4 regions of the Brevibacillus sp. NPDC058079 genome follow, and region 3 is predicted to be linked to each of the others. Evidence: riboswitches for the same ligand, from Rfam matches in the RefSeq annotation. Region 3 holds a riboswitch; each other region holds the start of a gene.
What was found. Region 3 has a riboswitch for S-adenosylmethionine ahead of ACFVS2_RS04200 (ABC transporter permease). Riboswitches for the same ligand answer to the same signal wherever they lie in the genome.

Region 1 (4,214 bases), on a different contig from region 3:
TCCAAACGAGTGAGAACAGCATTGGCGTAAACTTCTCCCGTCCGCAAGCGAATCTGGCCTGCTTCAATGGCTCCGCCGATTTTTCGCTCGTTGGCGATCACCGTATACATATCCGTGTAACCGTTAATCTGATAGCGCATGGTACCCTCCCGCTCTCGCTGAGACTAATTATCATTAACAATGTCATCGTATAATGAAAATCATTATCTGTCAATAATGAGAATGATTTTTATTCTAGAATAAAAAAACCACACTCCATTTGTATGGTAGTGTGGTCGAATTCCCTTGCCTTCATTTTGTTTTCGTAAACAACCCCAACCGCTCAATCCGTTGGACCGCTTCTGCGAGACGATCTTCATTGGATAACAAAGCCGCTCGCACATAGCCCTCACCCGTCGGACCAAAGCCATTTCCTGGCGCTACGACGACATGCGCTTTTTCCAATAGCAGGTCAGAGAACTCCACGGAAGTAAAGCCACTTGGAACAGGAAGCCAAGCAAAAAACGAACCTTGAGATGGTGGCGCCTGCCAGCCAATCCGATGCAGATTGGAGTACAAGGCATTGCGGCGGCTTTCGTAGACAGCGACGAGATCGCGAACGCACTGCTGTGACTCCGTCATCGCTTTGGCTGCCGCCATCTGTACCGCTCCGAACAGACTGACGAAGTAATGGTCCTGAATGAGGTTAATCAGACGAACCAGCTCGCGATTTCCTACCATGGCACCAACACGCCAGCCTGCCATGTTGTACGTTTTGGACAAGGTATAAAATTCTACGCCCACTTCTTTTGCTCCCGGAACCTGCATGAAGCTGACTGGCTTTTTCCCGTCATAGCTGATCGCCCCGTAGGCGAAGTCATGGCAGACGACGATTTCATGTTTTCGGGCAAAACGAATCGTTTCCTCATAAAACTCGAGTGGTGCGTTGACTGCTGTTGGATTGTTCGGATAGTTGAGAAACATCAGTTTCGCTCGATCCAAATCAGCTTGGGAGAGCTGGCTGTAGTCTGGTAAAAAGTCATTTTCCGCCTTCAGAGGCATCATGACCATCCGTCCGTCTACGACTGCAACCCCCGACCAATAATCCGGATAGCCTGGGTCCGGAACCAGTGCAACATCGCCTGCGTTCATGAGTACTTGGCAAATCTCTACGAGTCCGGTTTTGCTGCCGAACAAAATCGCTACTTCTTCCTCCGGATCGAGGTCTACATCAAATTCTTGCTTATACCAATGAGCCACTGCCTGCTTCAGTTCCACGCGTCCCTGAAAAGGCGGATATTTGTGATGGAGTGGTTGTGCCGCTTGTGCCTGTAATTCTTCAATAATGTGCGGCGGTGTCGGCAGATCGGGATTGCCCTGCCCTAGGTTAATGACGTCATGGCCTTGCGCAATGACCTTGTTTACTTTTGCCACCAGGGTCGCAAAAAACTGGGTAGGGAGTCGATCAATCATGTCGGAGGGTTGAATGCGCATCTTTCTTCCATTCCTTTCTTGGGCCCAATACAGTAAAACCCCCTTTTTCCATACAGAAAAAGGGGGAGATCAGCTTGGTCACGTCCTTATCTGTCAGGAAAAAATCCTGCTGGAATTGGCACAGCATCTGTCCATCACATGGAACAGATCCGCTGCCGGGCTTCATAGGGCCAGTCCCTCCACCTCTCTGAATAAGTCAAACACACGGAATATACTGTTTTTTCGTCTATATCATACTACTTGAGCACGTAAACCGTGTCAAGATGCTTGATTCTGTACCGACACTTGATGCCTTCTTTTTTGAAATGAGGTGTGGAAAGCGAAGAATGCCACAGACAACAGACACAAGCCTGCCATCACGAACAATAGTCCCTGCGCATGAATCGATTGGAAAATGAAGGCGCCGAGCAGTGGTCCGAGCATCCGCCCTGCTGATCCAGTTCCTGCAATCAGACCTTGAATGAAGCCTTCACGTCCCTCTGGCGTAAACTGTGCAGCTACTGCCGGCACCGCTGGCCACACGAGCATTTCTCCTAGCGTCATGACGAACATGCCTGCCACAAAGCCTGCATAAACCGTTGATTGCGACAGAATCAGCATCGACAAGGCAAAAATATAAGCGCCCAAGAGCATTTGTGCTTTTAGCGTACGGGCAAAGCGTCGAATGACCCACGCAATCAATGGCTGACCAAACAGGATCAAACCTCCGTTCAGCGTCCACAACAGACTGTATTGACGGAGTGAAATGCCCAGGGATTGCATGTAGGTAGACAGCACCGTCGTCCATTGTACATAGACAATCCAGCTAATTAATAGCCCCCCACATAATAGCAGCAATGCTCCCCATACCACCTTTGGCTCTTGCTGTGGTTGTTGCAGCACATCACCAGTTGCTTGCTCAGACATACTTTGTCCAGTCGTCGAGTTTTCGCGTTGTTCCACCATTTTTAACTGACGCGGCAAAATGAGCATGAACATGGCGAGCACAATCACTTGCGAGATCGCATTACCGAAAAACGTCCAGGCAAACGAAACACTTGCCAAGAAGCCGCCCAGCGCAGAACCGGCAGCTACCCCCACATTGAGGGTGACATAAATCAGATTGATTCCTTTCCGTCCCCCGTCCGGCCATAACACTACTGCCAGTGCATTCATCACAGGAGAAAGTGTTCCGTAAAACAGACCATTCAATAGAAGCAAGACAACATAAATCGTAAAATCTTGCGTAAGACCTAAGCCGATCGATATCAGAATAACGCCGATGGAACCGACAATAATGGTGCGCATTTTTCCCCAGCGGTCAAACATCATCCCGCCGACAATACTCCCGATCAAGAATGCGCCTTGATTTAAAAGCAACAAGAAGCCGGCTACAGTCAGCGGCTTTCCGAGATGGTTGTGAATATAGATCGTGACAAGCGGCCAAATACACGCCATTCCTGTAGAAAAAATGACGGCAGCAATCGCCAATAAACGAATGCTGCTCGGATAGGATTCCCACTTTTGCCTCATGGCTTACTTCTCTCCCCGATGGAAATCGCCGCTTTTTCCGCCTGTTTTGGATTGCAGACTGGTTGGACCGATTATCATTTCTTTATCCATGGCTTTGCACATGTCATACACGGTCAAAGCCGCTATGCTGACAGCGGTCAACGCCTCCATCTCGACGCCAGTTTTCCCTGTCGTCTTCACGGTTCCTGTAATCGCAAGCGTCGTTTCATCTACAAAAGCAAATTGTATGTCGATGCCAGTCAATGGCAGCGGATGACACATCGGGATGATTTCCCACGTCTTTTTGGCAGCCATGACACCTGCTACCTGCGCAACTGCGAGTACATCGCCCTTTTCGATCCGACCTTCACGGATTCGGGCGAGCGTTTCGGGTTTCATGCTGATTTGGCTCTCGGCTACAGCCACCCGTTTTGTGACGTCCTTCTCAGACACGTCCACCATCCGAGCTCGATTTTGTTCATTAAAATGTGTTAATTGATCAGTCATACTAGTATCGTTCCTCCTCTATCTCCTCCTACCTTACTCCCGCCGCTGGATAAAAGCAATGAGAATGTAGACGACACTGTTTCGTTATCTTGCTCATCCACTCCTAAAAACGTACGAAGAACAGGTGCTGGAGGTATACTGTGCGTACACAGCTCAAAGGAGGCGTATGGAAATGGAAACGATTAAGGATCAGACGGTACGTTGGTCAATGCTTGTGCATGGTGATTGGACCATTTATTTGGCTGCAACGGCTGCCGGGCTTTGTTATGTCGGCTCGGTCAACCAGCCTTTTGCTGAATTGGAAGCGTGGGTTGAAAAGCATCATCCACAAAGTGCACTGGTGCAAGACGAACCATGGCTACAGCCTTTTGCAACAGAACTGATGGAGTATTTGCAGGGGACGCGCGAGCATTTTTCCATGGATTGCGACCTGTCTGGAACGCCTTTTCAGCTCGCTGTCTGGGAGGCACTGTGCCAAATCCCATACGGTCAAACGGCATCGTACACCGACATTGCGAACATCATTGAAAAGCCTGCTGCTGTTCGTGCCGTCGGTGCAGCAATCGGTGCCAATCCGGTTCTCATTACAGTCCCCTGCCACCGCGTTGTCGGTAAAAACGGATCACTAACTGGCTATCGTGGAGGACTGCCCATGAAGACAACTCTGCTTGATCTGGAGAAAAAGACAAATCGGGGTGTGAAACATGGCTAAATCAGTGACAGAAAGGATCGCTGCACTTGAC
Region 2 (4,214 bases), on a different contig from region 3:
GTCGGATCATACCGCAACTACCGCGCAGTGTGCAGCCTCGCGAAGAAACACCTGCTCAAGTAAAAGAAAAACGCATGCACAAAGAGCCACAAGGACAAAACAAGATCAACGTAAATCGTACAGGAACACCTTAAAAGAAAAGAGGTATCCCCCGAATTTAAGCCCGGGAGAATACCTCTTTTTCTTTATGGACTGGTGCTTCAGATGGCAAATGATCCAAAGCTTGCTTCAAATCTGCCACCAAGTCATCGAAATCCTCCAAACCAGCTGACAGCCTGATCAAACCATCTGTTATTCCCCTTGCAGCTCTTTCCTCAGCAGGCATCGCTGCATGTGACATCGTAGCTGGGTAGGAGAGAATCGTTTCCACTGCCCCGAGGCTGACAGCCACAATCGGCAATTTTACGCGATCAAACAACGCTTTTGCTCGCTCGCGGCTCCCTACATCAAAAGAAAGAACAGCCCCATGACCGGTCGCTTGTTGTGTTTGAATCAGGTGACCGGGATGATCCTCCAGTCCTGTATAGTAGACTCGGCTTACCTGTGGATGCGAAGACAACCAGTCAGCCAAGCTCGCGGCTGTTTTCGTACTGACATCCAGTCGGGCTTTCAATGTTTTGAGCCCACGCATTACGAGCCAGCAGTCCTGCACACCCAAAATCGCTCCCATGCCATTCTGGATAAAGTAGAGCTGTTCCCCTAACGCAGCCTCTCTGGTCACAGCCAGACCTGCCACGACGTCGCTATGCCCTCCGATAAACTTCGTTGCACTATGAATGACCACATCTGCGCCAAGCTCCAATGGCCGCTGGTAATACGGTGTAAGGAATGTATTATCGACAATGACGAGCAAGCCGTGCTCCTTCGCGATACGAGAAACCGCTGCAATATCTGTCACCTTTAAGGTGGGATTGGAGGGGGTCTCCAGGTAAACCCCTTTCGTTGCCGGTGTAATGGCCGCACGAACGGCTTCTGTATCTGTTGCATCCACGAACGTAACGGAGATGCCCATTCTCGACAATACCTTGGTCAAAAACCGAAACGTGCCACCGTATACATCTTCCGCCACTACTACATGGTCTCCAGCTGAAAACAACATGAACACGCTGGAAATGGCAGCCATGCCAGATGAGAACGCGAAACCGCGTGAGCCTCCCTCCAGAGACGCAATGGCTTCCTCCAAAGCCTGCCTGGTCGGATTGCCTGATCTGGCATAATCGAATGTACCTGGCTGATCGATATCAGCCTGATGAAACGTGGAAGCCTGATAAATTGGAACCGACGACGCACCTGTGAACGGGTCAATGCAAGTCGAACCGTGGAGGAGCTTGGTTGCAAAATTCATCGTACACTCCCTCCTACGACCAAACTAGCATTCAAGGCCTGAAACAAATCGGCTACGACATCATCTGGATGCTCGATGCCAACCGACAGTCGCAACAATCGATCACAAACACCGACATGCTCTCTGACTTCTTGCGGGATATCGGCGTGAGTTTGCGTCGCCGGATACGTACACAATGACTCGACACCACCCAGACTTTCTGCAAAGGACACGATTTGCAGATTTTGCAGGAACAATCCCACCTGCTCTGCATCACGTACGCGGAACGATACCATCCCACTATGCCCAGTCGCTTGATTCACCTGGATCTCATGTCCCGGATGCTCTGGCAGACCTGGATAAAATACCTCAGCCACTGCTGGATGCTCACGCAACTTTTCCGCTACAATCAAGGCATTGGATTGGTGGCGCTCCATCCGCAATGCCAATGTTTTCATCCCGCGAACGAGAAGCCAACAATCTTGCGGTCCGAGTACAGCACCGATTGAATTGTGCAAAAACCGGATTTTTTCCGACAACTCTTCTCCTTTTGTTACGATGAGTCCCGCCAGCACATCGTTATGTCCTGCCAAATACTTGGTTGCACTATGTAGGACGATATCTGCACCAAGCTCTAGTGGGCGTTGACAATACGGGGTTAAGAATGTGTTGTCTACAATCGTCAGGATCCCGTGCTGTTTCGCCAATTGTGTTACTGCTCGAATATCAGTAATCTGCATGAGCGGATTGGTTGGCGTCTCGACGAAGATGGCCTTTGTATCCGGGCGAATCGCATCATTGAGTGCACGAATGTCACGCAAATCCACGTACGAAAACGTCAGACCGTAACGAGAGAGCACTTGCTCGAACAATCGATAGGTTCCCCCGTACAGATCGAGTGAAACGATCAGATGATCCCCTTGGGAAAACAAACCCATGACAGTATGAACAGCAGCCATTCCTGAGGCGCAAGCAAATCCTGCATCCCCTGATTCCGCTTCAGCGATAGTCTCCTCCAAAATGGTTCGAGTAGGATTAGCTGTGCGTGTATAATCATATCCAGTGCTCTGGCCCAAGGCAGGATGGCGATAGGCTGTTGCATAGTAAACAGGAAAGCTCACCGCCCCTGTTTTTTCGTCTCTGCCTACTCCCGCCTGAATCAATTTCGTTTCCAATTTCATGTCTGTTTCTCTCCCTCCAATTGTGTACGAGGGCATCAAAAAAGCCCCCTTTCCTCTGAAAGAAGGCTTTGTTTACGTCACCGTAAGCAAATCCTTCTCATCTTTCAGAGTTTGATAACTCTGCAGGAATTAGCACCATTATCTCCCTGTTAAAATACAGGTGATTGGTTGCCGGGCATCATCGGGCCAGTCCCTCCGCCGCTCTGGATAAGAAGATTGCTATTCAATTTGATTGACCCTAATACTAAAGGATCGGCAGGATTCTTGTCAACAATTTATTTCCACCCGTTAATTTGCATCTTTCAAGGCGGTCATAACTTGATTGTCCAGCTTCGCTGCCGCATTTTTGTCATACGTCTTTTCATATTGTGGTTCTACGGAAATACGGGAACCGTAAAACATAATATCACGAACAGCCTCAATCTTGATTTCTGCCATGGCCAGCTTGAGCGGAACACCTTCCAGTCGGTCTGTTTTGACGACAGCACGACCATTAATGGCGAAAGACGAGCCGGCACCGATCAAATGCAGGACAACTTGCGGTTCCTTCGCAATATTAGCCAAAATACGTGAGCGATTATCCACGGCAAAACGAATCATATCGGCGCTGACAGCATACGTCCAGGACAAAGAGCTGAGCGATGGTGCCCCTGACTCATGGTCTACTGTGCCCAAGGTAACAAAACGCTCCTTTTGCAAGAGCTTGAATAAATCTTCGGAAAGAGATTGGGAAACAGTTTCAGCCATTTCAAAGCCTCCTAACAAACGTTTTGTACGTTCATTTTACCCTTCGCTTAGCTGATAGGCAAACGTTTCCTCTTCACCTTGATTCTGGTTGTCTTTTTCCCTAGACTGGTAGGTAACGATACCGAATGATGGAAGGGGTTGGACACCTTGTCGCCTACAGACCGCCTCATGCAGCAAATTGATCAAGTCCTTGAAGAGCTTCAGGAAGTTCGGAAGGTAAATGAGCGGATGCATAAAATTGCGATGTTCCTGGAAGATATTCGACTAGCAGATGTGATCCAAAATTACACAGCCCCGCGCAAGCTGCTCTGGATCAATTTCCTCGCAGGTCTTGCCCGGGGTCTGGGGTTGACGATTGGTACTGCTATCGTTTTGGCTTTCCTCGGCTCCCTCTTGACGCAATTTCTTTCCATCCCCATTCTGGGGGATTACATCAGACAATTGGTGGAGTACGTCGAGACGTACAAGCAGCGACCTTAACGCTAGAGCCTAGTCTCTGTCGTCACGATCATCATCGACCTGGTCATTATCGTCATCATGATGTTTGTCGTGCTTTTTCCAATAGCCATACGCGTTGCCGTTGGGATGCTTATCTTTCTGCTTCCCTTTTTCTTTTTTCTTTTTGTCATCATCATCGTCTTTATCCTCGTCTGTTGGCTTCACAGGCTCGACAATGACTTTTGTGCTTAATGCAACGTCAGCTTTCTTAACCAGCTTATCGTCTTCATACAATGCGAATTGAATCGATTTGGCGCTAAAGGAATGGTTCTTGTACGACAACGTCAAAGAAAACTCACCTTTGTCATTCGGTTTAATCTCTTTTTTCTTCCCGTCAGGAGCGATCACAAACAATTCCGTATCGTCCTTTTTATTCCAGCCGCTTACTGTCCCCTTCACCTGAATGGACTTGGCGGCAGGATTGTTTACAGCAGTCGCCTTGATGGCATATTCGGTCGCTTGAT
Region 3 (4,214 bases):
TGCCTGCACCTCTCCGCCGTACGTGCGAAAGGAGACGCGCAGCTGATCTACTTCCAACAATGGCTTCACGATGTACTCCCCCTCATTTCCTAATCCGCGGGTCCAGTGCGTCCTGCAAACCATCCCCGAGCGCGTTGCACGCGAACATGGTAAGGGAAATCATGAATCCCGGAAAAAACAGCCGCCACCACTGTCCGCTCAGCATAACCGCTAGCGCGTCGTTGGCCATGGTTCCCCAGCTGGCGGTTGGCGCTTGCACACCCAGCCCAAGAAAGCTGAGAAACGATTCGGCAAAAATCGCATGCGGTATCGTAAAGGTCAGGTTGACGATGATGACGCCGATCGTATTTGGCAGCAGATGTTTGATGATAATTTTGGCATGAGAGGTACCCAACTTTTCTGCAGCCAGCACAAACTCCTGACGCTTGATCTGCATGATTTGTCCTCTGACCAGGCGGGCCATTCCGACCCAACCAGTTAGTGAAAGGGCAATAATAATCGTTGTGAGACCAGGCTCCAGAACCACCATCAGTAGAATTACCACCAGCAGATACGGAATGCTGTACAGAATTTCAGCCAATCGCATCAGGATGTTGTCCACACGGTCGCCCAGCTTGTTCCTCCCTGCCATGTAACCGGAAATCCCGCCGACGCATACACCGATCACTAGGTCGATAGCAGCTGCCGCCACACCAATAAACAAAGAGATTTGACCGCCTACCCAGGTACGTGCCCACATGTCCCGACCCAAGTCATCTGTTCCAAACCAATGCTCGCCCGACAACGGCAGATTACCCTTCGTCAATGACTGTTCATGCGGGCTGTGGGGAACGAGAATCGGACCGATGATCGAGAGGGTTACCACTGCCATGAGCAGGAAGAACCCAAGCATTGCCAGCTTGTTGCGGCATACCCGCTGCAATACCTCCTGCCAATACCCAAGACTGGGACGTTCCCGAATTTCTTCGGATAGCCTGTTTCGGTCTACTGGTCGAAACAGGCTATCCAGTTGTGTTGCCTGATTGGCCATAACGCTACTTCCCTCCACTCGTCAATCTGATGCGCGGGTCAATCACCCGATACAGTAGGTCGATGATGTACAAAGTAAAAATGAGCACAAAGCTGTAAAACACTGTCGTTCCCAAAATAACGGGATAATCGCGGTTAAAAATACTTTCCACGAAGTATTTGCCGAGCCCGGGAATGGCGAAAATCTTTTCCACCACAAAGGTTCCCGTCATCAGGTTGGCAAACAGCGGACCGATAAAGGTAAGAACCGGCAGGATGGCATTGCGCATCCCGTGTCTAACGACAATAGAAAAGGTGCCAAGCCCTTTCGCCTCCGCCGTGCTTATGTATTCCTGTTGCCAAACCTCAAGCATGCTGGCTCGTACGAAACGGGCGATAATGGCGAGCGGACCGATAGCGAGCGCAAGCGTTGGAAGTATCGAATGCTCCCAGCTCCCCCACGCAGCAACGGGAAGAAGCTCCCATTTGACCGCCATGTACTTGATCAAAAGTGGCGCCAGAATAAAACTGGGGACGGAGATCCCAATGATGGCTGCAAACATAGACAAGAAATCCAAGGTTCGATTGTGATAGAGTGCCGCTACGATTCCCAGTGTGATTCCACCTGCCAGTGCGACAATAAAGGACTGGAGTCCCAGAACAGCCGATGCGGGGAATCCCTCTGCAATCAGCGTGTTCACATCCCTCGTCTTGGACTGGATAGAGGGCCCCAAGTCAAATTGCAGCAATCCTTTCAGATAGAGCAGGTACTGTACCGTGATTGGCTGATCCAGGTTGTACTCCGCCCGCATGTTCTTTACCACTTCTTCTGGAAGCATTTTGGCGTCAGACGCGAACGGGTCACCCGGAATCAGGTGCATGGTCACAAACGTTACCGTGACAATAATCCAAAGGGTAACGATCATGAGAAAGCCACGCTTGACCGCATAATGAAGCACGTTGTTTCCTCCTTCACATAATACAAAGTAAAAAGATATGAATACTATGAATTATAAATATAGAAAACCCCTCTCCGAAAAGAAGAGGGGCAATTACACGGTTCCCACCTTCTCATCTCGCAGAATAACTCCGCAGGAATTGGCACCGTAAGGTCAATCAGACCAAGGTTGCCGGGTTTCATCGGGCCAGTCCCTCCACCACTCTAGATAAGAATGTTCTATGAAATTTAATTTCATCGTAAAATTCTTTTTTATCTTATCATTTTACTCGGATATGTCAATCCTGTTCCATAACAATTGATTTTTCTTTATTTTATTTATGAAAAAAGTAAATCTTCACACACGTATGAATATGAGGATATCAGCCCAGATCTTAATCGTGGTGGCTAGGATCAACAAGGCCAGAATGGTTTGGAGAACCCGTGTATCCAAACGTTTGCTGACCTTCGTACCGAGCGGCGCTGCCATGATACTGGCGATTACCATGATCACGGATGGCCACAGTAATATGTCGCCCGCCATCCATTTCCCTGCAGTCGAACCGATGGAAGAAAGAAAGGTAATGGCAAGAGATGAAGCAATCGTAACTCTTGTCGGGATCTTGAGAATGATCAACATGATGGGAACCAAAATAAAAGCGCCAGCTGCCCCGACAATTCCGGAAGCGCCTCCGACAATCAAAGCGGATAATACGGCTGTTGGTTTATGAAAGATAACCTCGTACTGTTCACGTTCGTCCATTCGCTTTTTTGGCAGGAACATCAAGATTACAGCAATAGTGGCCAGGATGGCGTAAACGATATTGATGGCTTCTGCCGAGAGATATTTTCCTCCATACCCTCCAAGCAAGCTTCCTACGATAATGGCACTTCCCATGTACCGAACGAGCTGGTAATGAATAAGCTTATCTTTTCGCAGAGTCCAAACAGCAGCTAGGGTGGCAAAAAATACTTGGATTGCACTTATTCCGGATACTTCGTGAGCTGTGTAAGCAACGAATCCAAGGGCGGGCGGAATGTACAGAAGCATCGGATACTTGATGATGGAGCCCCCGATTCCGACGAGACCAGAAATAAATGATCCCGCGAAACCGATAACAAACAGTGTGATCACAAGGTCGATAGTCATACGCTCACCCTTTGCAACACCTCGATTCGTTTTACCCTCGTTCTACGACTGCCAAGCCGTCTTTTTGCCATTTCAAGATTCCGCCGCTCAAATTCATGACATCCTTGAATCCATTTGCCTGAAGAATGCTTGCGCCAATAGCGGATCGGGCACCGGAACGGCACTGTACGAGAAGAGGCTTATCGTGAGGAATCTCATCCAGCCGCATGGCGAGCGTACCGAGCATGATGTGCTGTGCATCCGGAATGTGTCCTTCCTTCCACTCAGTCAGATTACGTACATCTACTACGTGAACCTCTCCCTTTCCCACCCGTTCTGCAATCTCCAACGGTGTTACCTCTTCGATTGTCTCGAGCGAAGACACTTCACTTTCCATCAGCTTGCCGCTGTCGATAAAGCCTGTAACATGATCAATCCCTACGGAATGTAAGGCTAGCAAAATCTCGTCCAGCTGATCTGGTGTGGCCAGAATATGTACCGGACGATTGTAATCAACGATCCAGCCCGCCCAGTTGGCGAATGACTTGTTAAAAGGAATGTGAAGTGTTCCCTCCAGATGCCCCTTCGCAAAATTCTGGAAAGGACGCGTATCGATAATCTGTCCGTTTTCCAGCGATTCCTTTACCTGTTCAAACGAGTTGAACTCTTGAACAACAGGGAGTTCGTTGAGCAAGGCAGGACCTTCCTTATTCACTCGTTTCATCACTGCAAAATACGTTGGTGGCTCTGGTTGTCCATCCAGGAGTGCCTTGACGAATTCCTCTTCACTGGAGTGTGCCATCGCCCAGTTAAAGAGCTTTTCATAACCGACGGTAGAAGACGGCACGGCCCCCAGTGCTTTGCCGCAAGCACTTCCTGCGCCATGAGCTGGCCATACCTGCATATAATCCGGCAGTTGCTTGAATTTTTGGAGGGACTGGAACATGGCTCTTGCACCTGACTCGGACGTACCCTTCATTCCCGCTGCTTTTTCGAGCAAGTCCGGTCTGCCGATATCGCCGACAAAGACAAAATCTCCCGTAAAGATCCCGATGGGGCGATCTGCATTCCCTCCGAGGTCTGTCAAAAGGAAGGAGATGCTTTCGGGTGTATGGCCAGGCGTATGCATAACTTCAAATA
Region 4 (4,214 bases), 740 kb from region 3:
GTCGAGACTCAGATCTATACGGACGAGTATAAGGTAAAAGGCCCATGGATGAGCGTGAATTATCAACGTATGGAAAACGGCCAGCGAGTTCCGTTCGACGTATTGTCAGTTGGAATTGACCAGCATGAGCAAGTCACATTTTTCGGGCGATTGAACAAGAGTGAACAAGCCTTTTTCACCAAGCTGACAGATGCCGTGCCCGATTTGAACCCCTCCCTTCTTCTGTTGGATAAAGAGAAGAACCACGATGGCATGTTAGTAATCTTGGGGAAAATGAACAAGGAGGGGCATCAGGTTTCTCTTGCGATCTATGGAAATGGTCAAGCACTGGAATCGTATATGCTTCTGTATAGGGATGAAAAGGAAGCAGCGAGCCGGAAAGAAGCAGAAGGAGCAAAAGCCTTGGAGCAAGAGCGACAGTTTCTGAACAAACTGCTCGGGGCTGATAGCGAGAACTATCGGTTGTTGGACGCCAACAATCCAGGATTGTACTTGCGATACTATAACGGGCTGCCAGTGTTGTCTGATGAAATAAGCATAGTAACAACTGACTCTGGCCATGTCCAATATTTCAGGAAGGAGCCCGTATCATTCGAGCCGTCACGATATCCAGATGTATCGACTGCTGTGTCAGAAGAGGTAGCCATCAAAGAGCTGAGTGAGCATATGAAGCTTCGATACGTGCAGAATCCGAGAATACGGCCAGAATCAAAACAAGGAGAGAAGTGGCAGCCTATTCTGGAGTACACGCCAGCTGTTTCCTTCATGCAACGAGGACGTGAAGATGGTACGGAGTGGCATATCGACGCGACCAGTGGCAAGATTGTGTATGGAACGGGAGATAACGGGCTTGCCTATGATCAGTTGAATACGAAGAAAGCACATCCAATCGAATCTCCGAAAGAATACGTCAAGGTTCGCTCCAAGGATGAGGCAAAAGCACTGCTGCAAGCAGAGTTCGGCGTACAGGTAGAAGGCTTGACCTACAGAGAGAGTGAACGTGAGCGCGATGGACGCAAGGAATACGTCTGGTATGATAAAAATGACAAGTATATCGGCGTAGAAGTTATCGCAGAAACAGGCAGTGTCGTCGGGCTGGGAACACCGCGTTCCAATGCTGCAGTGACAGTCAAACGCCAGCAAGCGGAAGAGGCTGCATTCGCCTTTCTGCATAAATACGTCGATCCAGGTGTAAAAGAAGTACAATTGGCACAAGTTATACAGCCAGGCGAAGCGAGTCCTGTGTCATCGGGCGAATGGGAATTCAGATTTTTCCTGAGCAAGGATGGCATTCCTGTACAGGATCGCGAGCAAAAAGCGGCTTATTCGGTAACGGTCGATCCGTCTACGGGCAAAGTGACAAAGTTTGATAACTACAGAGAGACGCACGAGTTGGTGGAGCTTCCAGCATCCGACAAGATCATCTCGAAAGACAAGGCTGTTGAGGAGTATTTACGCGTCATGCCTTTGAAGCTGGTCTATTTGATGAAAGATGTGGATGGGCAAAAATTACCTCAACCGAAGCTGGCGTATGTGCCGTGGAGTGAGGAAAAGCTTGCGAACAAATTTATGGCCCTTGATGCCGTGACAGGCAAGATCATCGCCGACTAAAACGAAAAAAAGGCTATCCCGCAGCCATTCCTGATGGCTTTTGGGATAGCCTTTCTTAAACACTTATCTAACAGTCGTCACACGAGCACCCGATAATAACCAACAGGATAAACAGCACGAGCACGATTGCGAAGCAGTCACCGAAGAATCCGTTCCCGCAGAAAGATGTACTCATCTTTGTTTCCCCTCCTTTCCGTTATACTCCAGTCTATACACGAATGCCGATATTGGACTGGGCGGATGCCCAGCTTAGGCAAAAATGGGCGCGTAAGAGAAGAGGCTTAGTAAAAAATAGACAATTCACAATTGACGGGGAGACAAAGGGGGTGTTAAGATACTTGCAAACATTCAAGACATTTCACAATACAACTAAATGACAAGTGTACGACTCTTATCCAGAGAGGCAGAGGGACTGGCCTGATGAAGCCTCGGCAACCGGTAAAAATCCGGTGCCAATTCCAGCAAAGCTACGTGCTTTGAAAGATAAGAGGATGTCTCAGGCGTTTTCGTATCTGCTGACAAATCCTCTTCTTTCAAAGAAGAGGATTTTTTGATTTTATTTACCTAATGACAGAGAATAAGCCGATGCAAGGGAGAAAAGGGGCACGTCAATGAAACCAACTTTTCGCGAACAGCTTTCCCGGAAAATTCTGATTCTGGACGGTGCAATGGGCACCATGCTTCAACAGGCGAACCTGACTGCTGATGATTTCGGCGGTGAAGCCTATGATGGCTGTAATGAACTCTTGAACCTGACCAGACCAGATGTGATCCGTTCCATTCATGAGAAATATTTAGAGGCGGGAGCAGACATCGTCGAAACAAATACGTTTGGTGCTGCTTCCATCGTTTTAGCCGAGTACGATGTGCCAGAGAAAGACCTTGAGATCAATATAGCGGCAGCACGCTTGGCCAGAGAAGCGGTGGATGCCTATTCCACGGAGGAGTGGCCGCGTTTTGTAGCAGGTGCAATGGGACCTACGACCAAAACCCTTTCGTTGACAGGCGGTGTCACTTTTGAAGAACTGGTCGAGGCGTATTATCGTCAGGCAAAAGGTCTGATTCTCGGTGGCTCCGATGTTCTTCTTTTGGAAACCTCGCAAGATACGTTGAACGTTAAGGCCGGTGGAATTGGGATTCGCAAAGCTTTTGAAGAGCTTGGACAGGAGATCCCGGTGATGCTGTCAGGTACGATTGAGCCGATGGGCACGACGCTTGCTGGCCAAAACATCGAGGCGTTTTACATCTCCTTGGAACATATAAAGCCAGTCTCTATTGGTCTGAACTGTGCGACAGGACCAGAGTTCATGCGTGATCATCTGCGGACATTGTCGGGAATTGCCCAATGTGCGGTCAGCTGTTATCCGAACGCAGGCTTGCCAGATGAGAACGGTCATTACCATGAAACGCCACAAGGACTTGCCTCGAAAATGCTGGCGTTCGCTGAACAAGGCTGGATAAACGTCGCTGGCGGTTGCTGCGGAACAACGCCTGACCATATTCAAGCGATGGCAGAAGCATTGAAAGACTGCAAGCCTCGCAGTGCAGCTGTAGAACCGCTGAGCGCGGTCTCCGGGATCGAGGTCGTTTACGTCGAAGATGACAATCGTCCCCTGCTAGTAGGGGAGAGGACCAATGTCATCGGTTCCAAAAAATTCCGTGAAATGATTGCAGCTGGTCACTATGAAGAAGCATCTGATATTGCCCGGGCACAAGTAAAGCGCGGCGCACATGTCATCGATATATGCTTGGCTGATCCCGACCGTGATGAATACGAAGATATGGAAAAATTCCTACAGTTCATCGTGAAAAAAGTAAAAGCGCCCCTCATGATCGACTCGACAGATGCCAAGGTTATGGAGCTGGGACTTCGCTACTCGCAAGGGAAGGCCATTCTCAACTCGATCAACCTGGAAGACGGGTTGGAGCGATTTGAGGAAGTCGTTCCGCTTATTCACAAGTTCGGTGCCTCCGTTGTCGTTGGAACGATTGAGGAAGCGGGTATGGCTATCACTCGCGAAAAGAAGCTGGAGGTCGCGCAACGCTCGTACGACATTCTTGTCAACCAGTATGGAATAAAGCCACAGGATATTATTTTCGATCCACTCGTCTTTCCAGTAGGGACGGGGGATGAACAATACATCGGCTCTGCATTGGAAACCGTAGAAGGAATTCGTTTGATCAAACAAGCAATGCCTGCTTGCAAGACAATCCTGGGTGTCAGTAACGTTTCCTTCGGCTTGCCTGCTGCAGGTCGGGAAGTGCTGAATGCGGTCTTCTTGTACCACACCACTCTCGCAGGGCTTGATTACGCCATCGTCAACACGGAAAAGCTGGAGCGCTACGCTTCGATTCCAGAAGACGAGAGAAAGCTGGCAGAAGCTCTTCTATTCGAGACAAATGATGAGACATTGGCGGCCTTCACCGAATTTTATCGCCAAAAGAAAAAGGAAGTCAGTGTGGAAGTCTCCTCGCTAACGCTCGAAGAACGCTTGGCCCGTTATGTAGTCGAAGGCTCCAAGGATGGTCTAGTGGAAGACTTGAAGCTGGCTCTGGATAAATACGTACCGCTCGAGATCATCAACGGTCCGTTGATGACTGGG

Region 1: it holds a riboswitch for S-adenosylmethionine, as region 3 does, so the genes downstream of both, ACFVS2_RS17730 (pyridoxal phosphate-dependent aminotransferase) here and ACFVS2_RS04200 (ABC transporter permease) in region 3, are expected to answer to the same signal.
Region 2: it holds a riboswitch for S-adenosylmethionine, as region 3 does, so the genes downstream of both, ACFVS2_RS08945 (aminotransferase class I/II-fold pyridoxal phosphate-dependent enzyme) here and ACFVS2_RS04200 (ABC transporter permease) in region 3, are expected to answer to the same signal.
Region 4: it holds a riboswitch for S-adenosylmethionine, as region 3 does, so the genes downstream of both, metH (methionine synthase) here and ACFVS2_RS04200 (ABC transporter permease) in region 3, are expected to answer to the same signal.

The regions. Positions count from the first base shown of each region.
Region 1 covers NZ_JBHVSO010000005.1:400,780-404,993, reverse strand. The annotation lists gene ACFVS2_RS17735 (hypothetical protein) at 1-140, opposite strand, end outside; gene ACFVS2_RS17730 (pyridoxal phosphate-dependent aminotransferase) at 292-1,473, opposite strand; SAM riboswitch class I at 1,557-1,671, opposite strand; gene ACFVS2_RS17725 (MFS transporter) at 1,732-2,985, opposite strand; gene moaC (cyclic pyranopterin monophosphate synthase MoaC) at 2,989-3,471, opposite strand; gene ACFVS2_RS17715 (methylated-DNA--[protein]-cysteine S-methyltransferase) at 3,644-4,183, shown strand; gene ACFVS2_RS17710 (2OG-Fe(II) oxygenase) at 4,176-4,214, shown strand, end outside.
Region 2 covers NZ_JBHVSO010000002.1:473,831-478,044, forward strand. The annotation lists gene ACFVS2_RS08935 (YhcN/YlaJ family sporulation lipoprotein) at 1-134, shown strand, start outside; gene ACFVS2_RS08940 (trans-sulfuration enzyme family protein) at 158-1,345, opposite strand; gene ACFVS2_RS08945 (aminotransferase class I/II-fold pyridoxal phosphate-dependent enzyme) at 1,342-2,505, opposite strand; SAM riboswitch class I at 2,600-2,719, opposite strand; gene ACFVS2_RS08950 (pyridoxamine 5'-phosphate oxidase family protein) at 2,794-3,252, opposite strand; gene ACFVS2_RS08955 (DUF5665 domain-containing protein) at 3,421-3,732, shown strand; gene ACFVS2_RS08960 (hypothetical protein) at 3,742-4,214, opposite strand, start outside.
Region 3 covers NZ_JBHVSO010000001.1:880,908-885,121, reverse strand. The annotation lists gene ACFVS2_RS04210 (ABC transporter ATP-binding protein) at 1-69, opposite strand, end outside; gene ACFVS2_RS04205 (ABC transporter permease) at 83-1,030, opposite strand; gene ACFVS2_RS04200 (ABC transporter permease) at 1,035-1,967, opposite strand; SAM riboswitch class I at 2,077-2,181, opposite strand; gene ACFVS2_RS04195 (sulfite exporter TauE/SafE family protein) at 2,304-3,095, opposite strand; gene ACFVS2_RS04190 (MBL fold metallo-hydrolase) at 3,127-4,214, opposite strand, start outside.
Region 4 covers NZ_JBHVSO010000001.1:141,286-145,499, forward strand. The annotation lists gene ACFVS2_RS00740 (YcdB/YcdC domain-containing protein) at 1-1,611, shown strand, start outside; gene ACFVS2_RS00745 (YjcZ family sporulation protein) at 1,679-1,786, opposite strand; SAM riboswitch class I at 2,000-2,101, shown strand; gene metH (methionine synthase) at 2,223-4,214, shown strand, end outside.